2 regions of the Streptomyces sp. NBC_01275 genome follow, and region 1 is predicted to be linked to the other one. Evidence: riboswitches for the same ligand, from Rfam matches in the RefSeq annotation. Region 1 holds a riboswitch; the other holds the start of a gene.
The links. A riboswitch is a leader RNA that binds a small molecule or an ion and turns the genes downstream of it on or off. The one in region 1 is predicted to bind cyclic di-AMP.

Region 2: it holds a riboswitch for cyclic di-AMP, as region 1 does, so the genes downstream of both, OG562_RS19940 (M23 family metallopeptidase) here and OG562_RS17145 (transglycosylase family protein) in region 1, are expected to answer to the same signal.

The regions. Positions count from the first base shown of each region.
Region 1 covers NZ_JAPEOZ010000001.1:3,918,445-3,926,051, reverse strand. Annotated here, with positions in the region: gene OG562_RS17155 (cytochrome P450) at 1-325, shown strand, start outside; gene OG562_RS17150 (transglycosylase family protein) at 578-1,666, shown strand; cyclic di-AMP (ydaO/yuaA leader) riboswitch at 1,872-2,091, shown strand; gene OG562_RS17145 (transglycosylase family protein) at 2,095-2,811, shown strand; gene eno (phosphopyruvate hydratase) at 3,178-4,464, shown strand; gene OG562_RS17135 (septum formation initiator family protein) at 4,599-5,075, shown strand; partial or broken gene OG562_RS17130 (DUF501 domain-containing protein) at 5,194-5,646, shown strand; gene OG562_RS17125 (Ppx/GppA phosphatase family protein) at 5,800-6,756, shown strand; gene OG562_RS17120 (NAD(P)/FAD-dependent oxidoreductase) at 7,199-7,607, shown strand, end outside.
Region 2 covers NZ_JAPEOZ010000001.1:4,554,542-4,562,148, reverse strand. Annotated here, with positions in the region: gene OG562_RS19965 (NUDIX domain-containing protein) at 1-120, shown strand, start outside; gene ribA (GTP cyclohydrolase II) at 113-757, opposite strand; gene OG562_RS19955 (MarR family winged helix-turn-helix transcriptional regulator) at 979-1,503, opposite strand; gene OG562_RS19950 (dihydrofolate reductase family protein) at 1,572-2,714, shown strand; tRNA gene OG562_RS19945 (tRNA-Met) at 2,735-2,808, shown strand; cyclic di-AMP (ydaO/yuaA leader) riboswitch at 3,111-3,270, shown strand; gene OG562_RS19940 (M23 family metallopeptidase) at 3,278-4,300, shown strand; gene OG562_RS19935 (aldo/keto reductase) at 4,461-5,405, shown strand; gene OG562_RS19930 (PrsW family intramembrane metalloprotease) at 5,431-6,846, opposite strand; gene trmB (tRNA (guanosine(46)-N7)-methyltransferase TrmB) at 7,033-7,607, opposite strand, start outside.

The DNA.
Region 1 (7,607 bases):
CATCGCGCCCGGCGACCCCGTCCTCGTCGTCCTCGCCGCCGCCGACCGGGACCCCGCCCGTTTCGCCGACCCGGACACCCTCGACCTCTCCCGCCGGGACAACCAGCACCTCGGCTACGGCCACGGCATCCACTACTGCCTGGGCGCGCCCCTGGCCCGGCTGGAGGGCCAGACCGCCCTGGCCACCCTGCTCACCCGCCTGCCGGATCTCCGACTCGCCGTGGACCCGGCCGACTTGAGATGGCGCGGCGGGCTCATCATGCGGGGACTGCGCACCCTGCCCGTGGAGTTCACTCCGGTCCGTGACCGACCGCTGCCCGACTGAGCGACCGACCTGCCCGGCCAGGCGACCGACCGTTGTCCGATCGGGCGTCGGCCGGAGTATGACCGTGTGTCAGCCGGAGTGTGACCGTTCGGCGGAGTAAAGGTGACCGACCCTCAAGTCTGTGATCTTCACGTGATCTGCGCGGCATTAACTTGTGACAAGTGATCGTCTGCCGATACGTTCACTCGTCAAGCGCGGACCCTCAGCCTCACCCCCCGCGCCGGTCACTGCTGTCCAGAGAAAGGCCCTCGCATGCTCTCCGGGAACGGTCGTCACCGTCGCCCCCGTCAGGCCCCGGCCCTCCTCGTGGCGGCCGGAGTGACCGGCACCGCCATCGCCATCCCGCTGCTCGCCGCCTCCGGCGCGAGCGCCGCCGACGGCACGGTGTGGGACAAGGTGGCCCAGTGCGAGACCGGGGGTTCCTGGAGCGCAGACAAGGGCGACGGCTACTTCGGCGGCCTGCATCTCTCCCAGGACGACTGGGAGACGTACGGCGGACTCGACTACGCGTCGAGCCCCGACCTCGCCAGCCGTAACCAGCAGATCGCCGTGGCGCAGAAGCTGCTCGCGGACGAGGGCGTCGGCGCGTGGCCCACCTGTGGGCTGACGACCGGGCTCACCAAGGAGTCCGGCGCGCTGAACGTGGACACCGGGGTGGCGGGCGACTCGTCCGACTCCTCTTCGTCTTCTGGATTGTCCGACCTGTCCAGGGGGTTGTCCGGCTCGTCCGGTTCTTCCGGTTCATCGAGTTCCTCGGGCTCCTCCGACGCCGACAGCGGTTCGACGGGTTCGACGGATTCATCCGACTCATCCGACTCGTCCGGTGATTCATCGAGTTCGTCCTCTTCGTCCTCTTCGTCCCCTTCCTCCTCCGCTTCGGACGACTCCACCGGCTCCGACGCTTCCGGCGGGCAGGGCGACTCGCAGGACTCCGGCAGTTCGTCCACAAAGACCCCCGAGGCGGGCGACTCGGACGACTCGGACAAGTCGGCGCAGGATGCGGGCTCTTGGAGTCTCGTCGACACCGGCACGCTCGACGTCGGCACTCTCGGCGCCGACACTCTCGACACCGGCTCCGGTCGCCATCGCGGCGACACCGCCGACGAGAGCGCGGCCGGAGACGCGACGGCGGGCGTCTCCGACGGTCCCGCGACCGCCTCCACCGGTCGGCACGCCGCCGCGACCTATGTCGTCCAGGAGGGCGACTCCCTCGCCTCCATCGCCGACTCCCTTGACCTCGACGGCGGGTGGCGTGCGCTGTACGCCGAGAACCGGGATCGCATCGGCGCCGACCCGAGCGACATCGTCGCCGGTCAGACCCTTGACACAGGGGTTGAATAGGGTAGAAATCCCTAGAAAAACAGCGGGAGTTCACGTCACGCTTCGCGCCGAATGTCCGGTTTGGTGAAAGTGTGGGATGAGTCTCAGAAGCCCTGATCGTCTTTGATATTCCGTCGATCGCGTGTCTACGGTCAGGACCGCTCGGCAACCCGAGCCCCGGCCGTCGCAACGCCGAATCCTGCCAGCGGCCATCCGGGAACAGTCGTCGCGTCAAGCGCCGTAGGCAGGAGCGGGGGACCCAAGGTAAGCGCCGGGTCCGGCGGTTGAGGCCCTTCGGGGAACCGACTGCCGGAGTCGGCTAGGGGTGGAGCCACGCCTCCCATGGACTGCAGGACTGCCACGCAGGACTGCCATGGAGGAGTGGCCGGGCAACTCACACGGCCCGAACCCGACAGCTCACCTCGCAGGCGTCGGTGAGGGGATCCACCATGCTGTTTTCCGCCAAGGGCAAGCACCGCCGTCCCTCCAGGGCCACCCGTGTCGCCGCGCTCGCCGGCGTCACCGGCGTCGCCATCGCCGCCCCGCTGATGGCGGCCGGCAGCGCCTCCGCCGCCACCGCCTCCGAGTGGGACGCCGTCGCCCAGTGCGAGTCCGGCGGCAACTGGTCCATCAACACCGGCAACGGCTACTACGGCGGCCTGCAGTTCTCCGCCTCCACCTGGGCCGCGTACGGCGGCACCCAGTACGCCGCCCAGGCCAACCAGGCCAGCAAGTCCCAGCAGATAGCCATCGGCGAGAAGGTCCTCGCGGGCCAGGGCAAGGGCGCCTGGCCGGTCTGCGGCACCGGCCTGTCCGGCGCCGCCTACAACGGCAGCAGCTCCTCGGGCTCGTCGAGCAGCGGCACCGGCTCCAGCTCCTCCGGCTCCAGCTCCTCGGGCAGCTCCACCACCACCCGCTCCACCGAGCAGCCGAGCACCTCCCGCTCGACCGACCGCCCGGCCGCGTCCAAGACGGTCAGCACGCCGACCGGCAAGAAGGTCAAGAAGGGCGACGGCGAGTACAAGGTCGTCAAGGGCGACACCCTCAGCTCCATCGCCGAGAAGCACAAGGTCAAGGGCGGCTGGCAGAAGCTGTTCCAGCTGAACAAGGACATCGTCGAGGACGCCGACCTCATCTACCCGGGCCAGCAGCTGCACCTGAAGTGACCTCTGGCCGGTGACCTCTGGCCGGCGACCTGGCCCCAGGTGACACCTGGCTCCCAGTGAGACCACAGCACCCTCACAGCCGAGGTCGACACACTGAAGACCTCGTGAGGGTCACCCCCCCGTCCCCACGGGCTCCCCGCTCCGGTGCGCATTCCCCCGTACGCACCGGAGCGGGGTTTTCTTTGCCTGTTCGTCGCTCCCCCTTTGTTCCGGCCGGAAACAATAGGTACGGTCTGACGTAGTCCACGGGGCGGTCGGTCGGTGGTCGATGCCCCCGAGGCGGTTAGGCTCTAGTCGCAAGGCATCAGCAAGGGCTCATCACGGCCTGCGCGCCCCGCACTCTCAGCGTCACATCCCAAGAAGGAGATGCTCGTGCCGTCCATCGACGTCGTCGTAGCCCGGGAAATCCTGGACTCCCGAGGCAACCCCACGGTCGAGGTCGAGGTCGGCCTCGACGACGGCAGCACGGGTCGTGCCGCCGTTCCGTCCGGCGCCTCCACGGGCGCCTTCGAGGCCATCGAGCTGCGCGACGGTGACCCCAACCGTTACGGCGGCAAGGGTGTCGAGAAGGCCGTCCTCGCCGTCATCGAGCAGATCGGCCCGGAGCTCGTCGGCTACGACGCCACCGAGCAGCGTCTGATTGACCAGGCCATGTTCGACCTGGACGCCACCGACAACAAGGGCTCCCTCGGCGCCAACGCCATCCTCGGCGTCTCGCTCGCCGTGGCCCACGCCGCCTCCGAGGCCAGCGACCTGCCCCTCTTCCGCTACCTCGGCGGTCCGAACGCGCACCTGCTGCCCGTTCCGATGATGAACATCCTGAACGGCGGCTCGCACGCCGACTCCAACGTGGACATCCAGGAGTTCATGATCGCCCCGATCGGCGCGGAGTCCTTCTCCGAGGCCCTGCGCTGGGGCGCCGAGGTCTACCACACCCTCAAGAAGGTGCTGAAGACCAAGGGCCTGTCCACCGGCCTGGGCGACGAGGGCGGCTTCGCCCCGAACCTGGAGTCCAACCGCGCCGCCCTCGACCTCATCGTCGAGGCCATCAAGCAGGCCGGCTACATCCCCGGCGAGCAGATCGCGCTCGCGCTCGACGTCGCCGCGTCCGAGTTCTACAAGGACGGCAAGTACGAGTTCGAGGGCAAGTCCCGCTCGGCCGCCGAGATGACGGAGTACTACGAGGAGCTCGTCTCCGCGTACCCGCTCGTCTCCATCGAGGACCCGCTGTACGAGGACGACTGGGCCGGCTGGAAGGTCATCACCGACCGCATCGGCGACAAGGTCCAGATCGTCGGCGACGACCTCTTCGTCACCAACCCCGAGCGCCTGGCCCGCGGCATCGAGGAGGGCTCCGCGAACGCCCTGCTCGTCAAGGTCAACCAGATCGGCTCGCTGACCGAGACCCTGGACGCCGTCGAGATGGCCCAGCGCAACGGCTTCAAGTGCATGATGTCCCACCGCTCCGGCGAGACCGAGGACGTCACCATCGCCGACCTCGCCGTCGCGGTGAACTGCGGTCAGATCAAGACCGGCGCCCCGGCCCGCTCGGACCGCGTCGCCAAGTACAACCAGCTGCTGCGCATCGAGGAGATCCTCGACGACGCCGCGGTGTACGCCGGCCGCAGCGCGTTCCCCCGCTTCAAGGCCTGAGCCAAGGCCTGAGCCAAGGCCTGAGCCTGCGCCTCACCGCCGTATAGCCCGCGTAGGCAGCGTCGTACGTACGTCCTCGTACTCGGTCCCGTACCGTGTGCGGGGACGTACGCGCGTGAACGGGAGGCGGGGACATGGCCGTGAAGGACCGGGACCGGTTCTCCACCGCGACGAGGATCAAGCTGCTCGGGGAGCAGACCGCGGCCCGCGTCTACCGCTCCCAGACCAAGCGTCAGGCCCGCCGCTCCCGGCTCACCGGCCGCGCGGCGCTGCTGGCCCTCGTCGTGTGCACGCTCATCGTGGCGCTGGCCTACCCCATGCGCCAGTACGTCTCCCAGCGCGCCGAGATCGCTGCTCTGGAGCGCGAGAAGCAGCAGGCCAGCGATCGCGTCGAGCAGCTGCGCGACCTCAAGGCGCGCTGGCAGGACGACGCGTACGCCGAGCAGCAGATCCGCCAGCGGCTGCACTATGTGATGCCGGGGGAGACGGGCTACGTCGTGATCGACCCGGACGCGGCCAAGCAGGCCCGCGCCGATCTCGGAGCGGCCGACCGCCCCTGGTACGCGAACGTCTGGGACGGAGTCGACAAGTCCGACGCCTCCGGCCGCTGATCCGCCCAGCGGCCCGATCGGCGCCCGGCCCAGCGCCCCGGCCCAGCGCCTTCTCCAGTGCCCCAACTTGTGCCCCGATCAGTGAACTGACCGACAGAAAGACAGTCTGAACACAGCCATGGAAACGCCTCCGCCGCCCACTCCGCGCACCGAGCCCACCGACGCCGACGTCGAGGCCTTCAAGCAGCAGCTCGGACGTCCGCCGCGCGGGCTGCGCGCGATCGCCCACCGCTGCCCGTGCGGTCAGCCGGACGTCGTGGAGACCGCGCCGAGGCTGCCCGACGGCACGCCCTTCCCGACGACGTACTACCTGACGTGCCCGCGCGCCGCCTCGGCGATCGGCACCCTCGAGGCGAACGGCGTCATGAAGGAGATGACGGAGCGGCTGCAGACCGACCCGGAGCTGGCCGCGGCCTACCGCGCCGCGCACGAGGACTACCTCGCGCGCCGTGACGCGATCGAGGTGCTCGAGGGCTTCCCGAGCGCGGGCGGCATGCCGGACCGGGTGAAGTGCCTGCACGTGCTGGTGGGCCACTCGCTGGCCGCGGGACCGGGCGTCAACCCGCTGGGCGACGAGGCGCTCGCGATGCTGCCGGAGTGGTGGCGCAAGGGTCCGTGCGTGCAGCGGCTGGAGGCGCCCGACCCGGCGGACGGGCTGCCCGTCGAGGAGGACACGGTCTCCGATCCCACCGCGATCCGCAGCACCTTCGTCTCGTACGTCCCTCTGCTCGAGCCCGGCTTCAGCCGCGTCGCCGCCGTCGACTGCGGTACGAACTCCATCCGGCTGCTCGTCGCCGACGTGAACCCGGCCACGGGCGAGCTGCGCGAACTCGACCGGCGTATGACGATCGTGCGGCTCGGCCAGGACGTGGACCGGACCGGCCGGCTGGCCCCCGAGGCGCTGGAGCGGACGTTCGCCGCGTGCCGGGAGTACGCGGAGGCGATCCGGGAACTGCGCGTCGAGAAGGTGCGGTTCGTGGCCACGTCGGCCTCCCGGGACGCCGAGAACCGGGACGAGTTCGTGCGCGGGGTGCTGGACATCCTGGGCGTGGAGCCCGAGGTCATCACCGGCGAGGAGGAGGCCGCGTTCTCCTTCACGGGCGCGACCAAGGAGCTCAAGGGCCGCGAGGACCTGGTGAAGCCCTACCTGGTGGTCGACATCGGCGGCGGCTCGACGGAGTTCGTCGTCGGCGACGAGCAGGTGCGGGCCGCCCGCTCGGTCGACGTCGGCTGTGTGCGGATGACCGAACGGCACCTGGTCGTGGACGGGAAGGTCGCCGACCCGCCCGCCGCGGAGCAGATCGCGGCGATGCGCGCCGACATCGAGGCGGCCCTCCACCTGGCGGAGCAGACGGTCCCGCTGGGCGAGGCGCGCACGCTGGTCGGGCTGGCCGGTTCCGTCACCACGGTGTCGGCCATCGCGCAGGAGCTTCCCGAGTACGACACGGAGGCCATCCATCACTCCCGCGTCTCCCTCGAACAGGTTCGCGAGATCACCGAACGGCTGCTGCGCTCCACCCACGCCGAGCGCGCGGCGATCCCGTCGATGCACCCGGGCCGGGTGGACGTGATCGCGGCGGGCGCGCTGGTCCTTCTCTCGATCATGGAACGGATCGGCGCGGACGAGGTCGTCGTGAGCGAGCACGACATCCTCGACGGCATCGCGTGGTCGGTGGCCTAGGCCCCGGAACCGGCGCGTCCGCACTCTGCTGAGCAGGCCGGATGCGCGTTTGAGCACACTGGAGGGGCCTTCGCGGGCCCCTCCGCGACACTCCGTCGGGAAACTTCGTGAAGTTCTTCACAAGGATTTCGGCCCTGTCGGATGACACAGACCCTCCCGTTGGCCCTTCCGGGGGTCCAACACCCCTGTGAACGTGTTCAAAAGAGACGCGGGCGGACGTTGCGCGGGGGTGGTGCGAGGAGGTGTTTCCAGGGGCTCACGGAGGCGCTTTCAGCCCGGAGAGGCAGCTCACGCGGCATTGACAACGCCCCGCCCGACACCCTGGTTCCCGCTCTGGATCATGATGTGGATCACGCGAGCCGCGGAGAATAGCACACCCCCTCAAGAAGCTTGTGAAGGGGCGCACGAGCGACCCCCCTGAGGCGGGTGGATACTCGATCCCATGAGCACCACGGAGCGTCCCAGGATCCTCGTAGTAGGCGGTGGGTACGTAGGCCTGTACGCAGCTCGGCGCATTCTCAAGAAGATGCGCTACGGCGAGGCGACCGTCACGGTCGTCGACCCCCGGTCGTACATGACCTACCAGCCCTTCCTCCCCGAAACCGCCGCCGGCAACATCTCCCCGCGCCATGTCGTCGTCCCGCTGCGACGCGTGCTGCCCAAGGCGGAGGTCCTCACCGGCCGGGTCACCACCATCGATCAGGACCGCAAGGTCGCCACGATCGCCCCGCTGGTCGGCGAGGCGTACGAGCTGCCCTTCGACTACCTGGTCATCGCGCTCGGCGCGGTCTCCCGCACCTTCCCGATCCCCGGCCTCGCCGAGCAGGGCATCGGCATGAAGGGCGTCGAGG
Region 2 (7,607 bases), 640 kb from region 1:
GGAGCGATCGCCGACGCCAAGGCCATCATGCTGCTCCAGTGGGCCGCCCTCGACGGTCCCTTCCGGGACTCCATCCGGGACTCCTCCCAGGGCCACTCCCCGTCGGGCCGGATCAGCTGACGCTGAGCTCCGTGAGGTCCGCCAGCGGCAGCGTGTGCTGGGTCTGCAGGACCTTCGCGCGCAGGTAGCGGACGTTGTGCGGGGTCGTGAAGACGCCCGTCGGGACCCGGTCGTGGACGTCCGTGCCCAGTCCCCTCAACTGCTCCGCCTTGTCGGGGTTGTTGGACAGCAGGTCCAGCTCGGTGATGCCGAGGGCGCGCAGCATCTGGGCGGCGGCGGTGTAGTCCCGGCCGTCCTCCGGCAGCCCGAGGGCGGCGTTCGCCTCGTAGGTGTCCAGGCCCTGGTCCTGGAGGGCGTACGCGTCGAGCTTGTTGTAGAGGCCGATGCCGCGGCCCTCCTGACGGAGGTAGAGCAGGACGCCGCCCGTCTCGGCTATCCGCTCGACCGCCTCGCGCAGCTGGGGTCCGCAGTCGCAGCGCGCGGAGCCGAAGACGTCCCCGGTCAGGCACTCGGAGTGCAGCCGGACCAGCGGGACGGCGCCGGGGGCCGGTTCGCCGAGGACGACGGCGACATGCTCGAGGCCGTCGGCCAGACCGTGGAAGGTGACGAGTTCGGCGTCGACGGAGTATCCGTCGGGGAAGCGCAGCGGTACGCGGACGCGGGCGCGCTGGGTGGCGGCGGCGGGGGTGTCGGGCATGCGGGTCTCCCGGGTCCGGTGAAACAAAGAACGAAGAACGAAGAACAGAGAACTAACGGCAAGAGGCAAGCAGCGAAGAACAAGCGACAAGCGACAAGCGACAAGCGACAAGCGACAAGCGACAAGGAGCAAAACGAGCATCTGCTTCAGATTTGAAGCAGGCCCTCGCTTCGAGACCCTACCCATGTTTTAAATTTGAAGCAACTGGATTGCGACCCAGATCACGAACAGGACGACGACGGCGGCGACGACCGCCTCCGCCACGGCACGTCGTCGTCCGCCGGCCGCGTCCCGTCCTCCTCCAGCGCCCGAGCGATGCCCGTGCAGATCTCCTCCAGCTGCCCCACCTGCTCCTCGTTCAGGTGAGCGAACAGCGAGTCCCGCACGGTCTCGACATGGCCCGGGGCGGTCCGTTCCAGTACGGCCATCCCCTCGTCGGTCAGGACGGCGACGCTGCCCCGCTTGTCCCACCGGCAGTTCTCCCGCCGGACCAGCCCGTCCTTCTCCAGCCGCGTCACCGCGTACGTCAGTCGACTGCGGGTGATCTTCGTCCGCTCGGCCAGGTCGGTCATACGCAGCTGACGCTCCGGCGTCTCGGAGAGATTGGCGAGGATGGAGTAGTACAGGTGGGGCATGCCGGCGTCCTGCTGGAGCTGTCGGTCGATCGCGTCCTCCAGGAGGTGCGTCGCGGCGATGTACGCGCGCCAGGCGCGCTGCTCCTCGGGGGTGAGCCAGCGGGTCGTCATGCCACCCAGTGTAGGTTTGTTTCAAACTTGAACCAAGACCCTGCCGTCGTTCCTGGAGAGCCGCGCCGATGTCGTACCCGTACCTGTACCCGTACGTCCTGCTGTCCGCCGCCGTCTCCCTCGACGGCTACCTCGACGACACCTCCCCCGAGCGCCTGCTGCTCTCCAGCCCCGCCGACTTCGACCGGGTCGACGAGGTGCGGGCCGGCGTCGACGCGATCCTCGTCGGCGCCGGCACCATCCGCGCCGACAACCCCCGGCTGCTGGTGAACTCCCCCGAGCGGCGCACCGTACGGGTGGCGGCCGGGAAGGCGGAGTACCCCCTGAAGGTCACCGTCAGCGGCTCCGGCGACCTCGACCCGGCGGCGAAGTTCTGGCACACGGGCGGCGAGAAGGTCGTGTACACGACCGAGAAGGGCGCGGTCCGGGCCCGGTCGCTGGGGCTCGCCGCCGATGTCGTCCCCCTCGGCCCCGAACTGGACTGGCGGCGGCTCCTCGAGCACCTCCACGCCGAGCGCGGCGTACGCCGGCTCATGGTCGAGGGCGGCGGAACCATCCACACCCAATTGCTCCAGCAGGGCCTCGCCGACGAACTCCAGCTCGTCCTCGCCCCGCTCCTCGTGGGCGACCCGGACGCGCCCCGCCTCTTCGGCCCGGGCGGCTACCAGGGCGGACGCCTGCGCCTGACCGAGACCCGGCGGATCGAGGACGTGGTCCTCATGCGCTACGAGCCCACCGCCCCCGGCGCCGGCCCGCTCCCCTCCGCGGCCGACCGCCGCTGGCTGGCCCTGGCCTGCGATCTCGCGGCCGAGTGTCCTCCCTCGCGGACCGCCTTCAGCGTCGGCGCGGTGATCGTGGCCGCCGACGGCACGGAGCTGGCGCGCGGCCACTCCCGGGAGGCCGGCGACCCGGTCGTGCACGCCGAGGAGGCCGCCCTCGCCAAGCTCGACCCCGCCGACCCCCGGCTGCCCGGCGCCACCGTCTACAGCAGCCTGGAGCCCTGCGCGCACCGCTCCTCCCGCCCCACCCCCTGCGCCCGTCTCATCCTCGACGCGGGCGTGCGCCGGGTCGTCACGGCCTGGCGGGAGCCCAACACCTTCGTCACGGAGGCGGACGGCACCGGGCTCCTCGCGGCCGAGGGCGTCGACGTCGTCGTACTCCCGGAATACGAGGAGCGGGCGCAGGTGGCGAACCTGCACCTGAGCGGGTGATACAGTTAAGTCAACAACGACGCGGGGTGGAGCAGCTCGGTAGCTCGCTGGGCTCATAACCCAGAGGTCGCAGGTTCAAATCCTGTCCCCGCTACTGAAGGCCGAGGGCCGGAATCCGAAAGGGTTCCGGCCCTCGGTTTGTTTGCCTTCCTCATGTCGTCACCCCTCGTGACCGCTCGACCGCCCTGCGCATAACAGCTGAGTCACCATCAAAACGCGTGTGACTGCTGAAGCGTTCCCGAGGTGAGGTCAACTCGCCCGTTTTTCACCGGTCATGGCCTGAAAGTCCAGGCCATGAATGTTGTTGATCAAGGGGAACAGCTTGGAAACCCACCCCTAGGTCTATTAACGTTCGATAACGCAGCGCGGTCGTCCCAGCCGACACAAGAGTCGGCTCCGTGCGCACTGCCGAATCCCGCAAGGGAACCGGGGAACCACCACCTTGGGGTGAATCTCGCGGAAGCCGCCGTGTGGCAACGGCCGGTATACGCGCGTAGGAGACCTTCCCGCTCCGAACCCGTCAGCTAACCCGGTAGGCGACGGAAGGAAAGGAGTACGCCCGCGTGGCGTCCAACCCGCCTGCCCCAGAAGCCCCGTTCGTGCCGGGCCAGCGTTCCCCCGAGACCTTCGGCTTCGGCACCTACCGCACCGACGAGGGCCCCTGGGAGGAATGGAACCCCACCGCGGAGTCCGTTCGCCCGGTACGCGGCAAGCACCGCGTCGCCAAGCAGCGCGGCGGCGGGTTCGCCCGCAGCTCCACCGTCCTCGGCGTCGGCGTCATAGCCGCCGTCAGCGCGGGCGGCATGGCCAGCGCCAACACCGGCAAGGCGCCGGTCTCCATCTCCATGCCCGACCTCCCCTCGGTGGGCGGCCTTCTCACGGAGGACGACGCCCCCCCGGAGCCCGCGCCCGCCCTCAGCAGCTTCGGCACCGAGTCCGACGACACCGCCCAGGGCGGCGCCGCCGACGCCGGCGAGGCGCTGCGCAGCCGGATCATGGCGCAGGCCGAGTCGCAGCAGACGCAGATCGAGGCGAAGGCCAAGGTCGCCGCCGCCAAGGCAGAGGCCGCCGCGACCGCCAAGGCCGAGAAGGAAGCCAAGGCCAAGGCCGCGGCCGCGAAGGAGAAGGCGGAAGCGGAGGCCAAGAAGAAGGCCGAGGCCGCGCGCCTGGCCGAGCTGGCCAAGCAGTACACGCTGCCGACCTCCTCGTACACCATCACCTCGACCTTCGGTCAGGCCGGCTCGCTCTGGTCGTCCGGGTACCACACCGGCCTCGACTTCGCCGCGCCCACGGGCACCCTCATCAAGGCCGTCCACAGCGGGACCGTCACCGAGGCGGGCTGGGCCGGTTCCTACGGCTACCGCACCATCCTGACTCTGGACGACGGAACCGAGCTGTGGTTCTGCCACCAGTCGTCGATCAGCGTCAGTGTCGGCCAGAAGGTCGGCACGGGCGACGTCATCGGCCGCGTCGGCGCCACCGGGAACGTCACCGGCGCCCACCTCCACCTCGAGGTCCACCCGAACGGCAGCGCCGACGGCATCGACCCCATGTCCTGGCTGCGGAGCAAGGGCCTCAACCCCTGACCCGTAAGGGTCTCCCCCGCCCGTTGGAACCCCGGCAGCCCTGACGACACCCCCCCGACGTCAGGGCTGCCGGTTCCGTCTGCCGGTCCCCTCGTGCTGTTCACACGTTCTTCGTACAGTGCACGGAATGGGCCTCTCCGGCACGGCGTTGATCCAAAGCATGACTTCTCTTCGCCAGCTCGGCTCCTCCGACCTCAAGGTCTTCCCGCTCTCCCTCGGCGGCAACGTCTTCGGCTGGACCGCCGACGAGGCCGCCTCCCTCGCCGTCCTCGACGCCTACGCGGACGCCGGCGGCAACTTCATCGACACCGCCGACTCCTACTCGGCGTGGATCGAGGGCCATCAGGGCGGTGAGTCCGAGACCGTCATCGGCAAGTGGATCAAGGCGCGCGGCAACCGCGACGACATCGTGATCGCCACCAAGGTCAGCCAGCACCCCGAGTTCCCGGGCCTGACCGCCGCGAACATCAAGGCCGCCGCCGACGCATCCCTGCGTCGCCTGGACACCGACCGCATCGACCTCTACTACACCCACTTCGACAAGCCCGAGGTCCCGGTCGAGGAGATCGTCGGCGCGCTGGACGACCTGGTGAAGGCGGGCAAGGTGCGGCACATCGCGGCCTCCAACATCTCCCCGGAGCGGCTGCGGGCGTCCCTGGAGTTCTCCGACCGCGAGGGCCTGGCCCGCTACGTCGCCCTCCAGCCCCACTACAACCTGGTCTCACGCGACACCTACGAGGGCGAGCTGCAGGACCTCGCCGCCGCCTCCGGCCTCGCCGCCGTCCCGTACTACGCGCTGGCCTCCGGCTTCCTCACCGGCAAGTACCGGCCCGGTACGACGGTGGAGAGCCCGCGGGCCTCCGGCGCGGCCAAGCACCTCGACTCCGAGCGGGGCCAGAAGGTCCTCACCGCCCTGGACGAGATCGCCCAGGCCCACGACACCCAGGTCGCCACGGTGGCCCTGGCCTGGCTCGCGGCCCAGCCGACGATCGCCGCGCCGATCGCGTCCGCCCGTACGGTCGAGCAGCTGCCGGCGCTGCTGGGCGTGGCGGAGCTGGAGCTGACGCAGGCCGAACTCGAGAAGTTGACGGAGGCGTCGGCGTAGCGGTCCGTACGACCAGCTGCATCCCCTACGACTGGTAGGGGTTGTAGCTGGGGTGCTGCGCCGCCGGATATCCGTACCCGTACCCGTACCCGTACCCGTAGCCGTACCCGTAGCCCTGTCCGGGGCCAGGGCCGGGTCCCTGCGCCGGGTCGTGCACCCCGTGCGGCCCAGGAGCCCCGTGCATCCCGTGCGGTCCAGGAGCCCCGTGCATCCCGTGCGTCCCGTACACCGCCCCGTACACCGGCCAGGGCGTCGCCGGCACAGCCACCCGTACCGGTGGAGCCGTCATCCACGCTGCATGGTCCAGCGCGGGCCGCGCCAGCTCCCTGCGGCGCCACAGCTCGTTCAGCAACTCCCGTTCCCGTACGACGAAGTCGGCGTCGGCCCGCCCCTGTCGCCCGCGGTGCCGCAGAAACGCCAGGGAGGTCGCGTACGCCTCGTACTGCGCCACCGCCTGCGCCGCCGGCCGGCCCAGGCGCTGCTGGGCGTACTCGCGGGCCAGCCGCCGTGCCCGCATCGAGCCCAGCGCGTACGGCTCGGCCGGGCTGAGCCAGCCGGCGGCCGTGTAGGCGGGCAGCTCCTCGCGCACGGTGCGCAGCTCACGTTGGCGCGTCCACACCACCAGCCAGGTCAGCAGCCCGAACGCGGGCACCATGAACGCCCCGTACACCGCGAAGAACCCGAACTCGCCGAACGTCGAGGAGCCGTTCCACAGGGCGTGCATGCCCATCGCCAGGAGCAGCCCGGACAGCGGGAGCAGGACGTGCCGCAGGCGCAGGCGGTTCCCGGAGAGCGCGGCGACGCCGAAGCCGATGCCGGTCAGGACCGTGAACAGGGGGTGCGCGAACGGCGACATGATCACGCGGACGAAGAAGGTCGCGGCGGTGACGGAGGCGATGCCGCTGTCGCCGGAGAGCTGGTCGGTGCCGAAGGCGGTGCCGAGGTAGAGGATGTTCTCGGTGAACGCGAAGCCGGTCGCGGTGACCCCCGCTATCACCACGCCGTCGACGATCCCGGTGAAGTCCCGCCTGCGGAAGAGGAACACGAGCAGCACGGCGGCGGCCTTGGCGGACTCCTCGACGATCGGCGCTATGACGGTCGCCCCCAGGGTGTCCGCGCTGGACGGGTCGGCGGTCGCCGTCGCTATCCAGCGCGTCGCGAAGCTGTTGGCGACGATCGCGATCAGCGCGGCCGCGCACGCGCCCCAGGCGAAGGCGAACACCAGGTTCCGCCAGGGCCCGGGCTCGACCCGGTCGAGCCACCGGAAGGCGGCTATGAGCAGCGGAACCGGCAGCACGGCGAGCCCGAGACCGACCAGGAACCCTTCCGTGCCGGTCTGTTCGCGCACCAGCGCGAGGATGACGAGACCGGACAGCGAGAGCAGGGTGATGAGCGCCCCGTACCGCACCCAGCTGCGCTGCCACCAGTGCGCGTGCCGCAGCGCCGCCGCCCCTGGCGGGCCGCCGGGGTGCGGGGGGTACGGCGGAAACGGGGGACTGATGGCCACGGCATCGACCCTAACGAGGGAGAGGACTGTGGTGGAGGGCTGTGGGCTGTGGGTGGAGGGCTGTGGGTGGAAGGCTGGGGGGAGGGTCCGGGGGAGGGCCCGGGGGAGGAGGACGGTCGGTCAGCGATCCCCGTGCTGTACGCGACGGAACAACAGGTCGTTCACCACATGACCCTTGTCCAGCCCCTGTCCCTCGAAACGGGTCAGCGGCCGGAAGTCGGGCCGGGGCGCGAAGCCACCGTCGACCTGCGTGTTCTCGAAGTCGGGGTGCGCGGTGAGCACCTCCAGCATCTGCTGCGCATACGGCTCCCAGTCGGTCGCGCAGTGCACGATCGCACCCGGTCTCAGTCGCGTCGCGGCGAGGTCGAGGAACTCCGGCTGGATGAGGCGCCGCTTGTGGTGGCGCTTCTTGGGCCACGGGTCCGGGAAATAGACGCGCAGTCCGTCGAGCGAGTCCGCCGGCAGCATCTCCCGCAGCAGGATGATCGCGTCGCCGTTGGCGACCCGGACGTTGGTCAGTCCGGTGCGGTCGGCGAGGTTGAGCAGATTGCCCTGGCCCGGGGTGTGCACGTCCACGGCGACGAGGTTGGTGTCCGGGTCGGCGGCGGCCATCTGAGCGGTGGCCTCCCCCATCCCGAACCCGATCTCCAGCACCACGGGACGGCTGTTCCCGAAGAGCTCGGCGAGGTCGACGC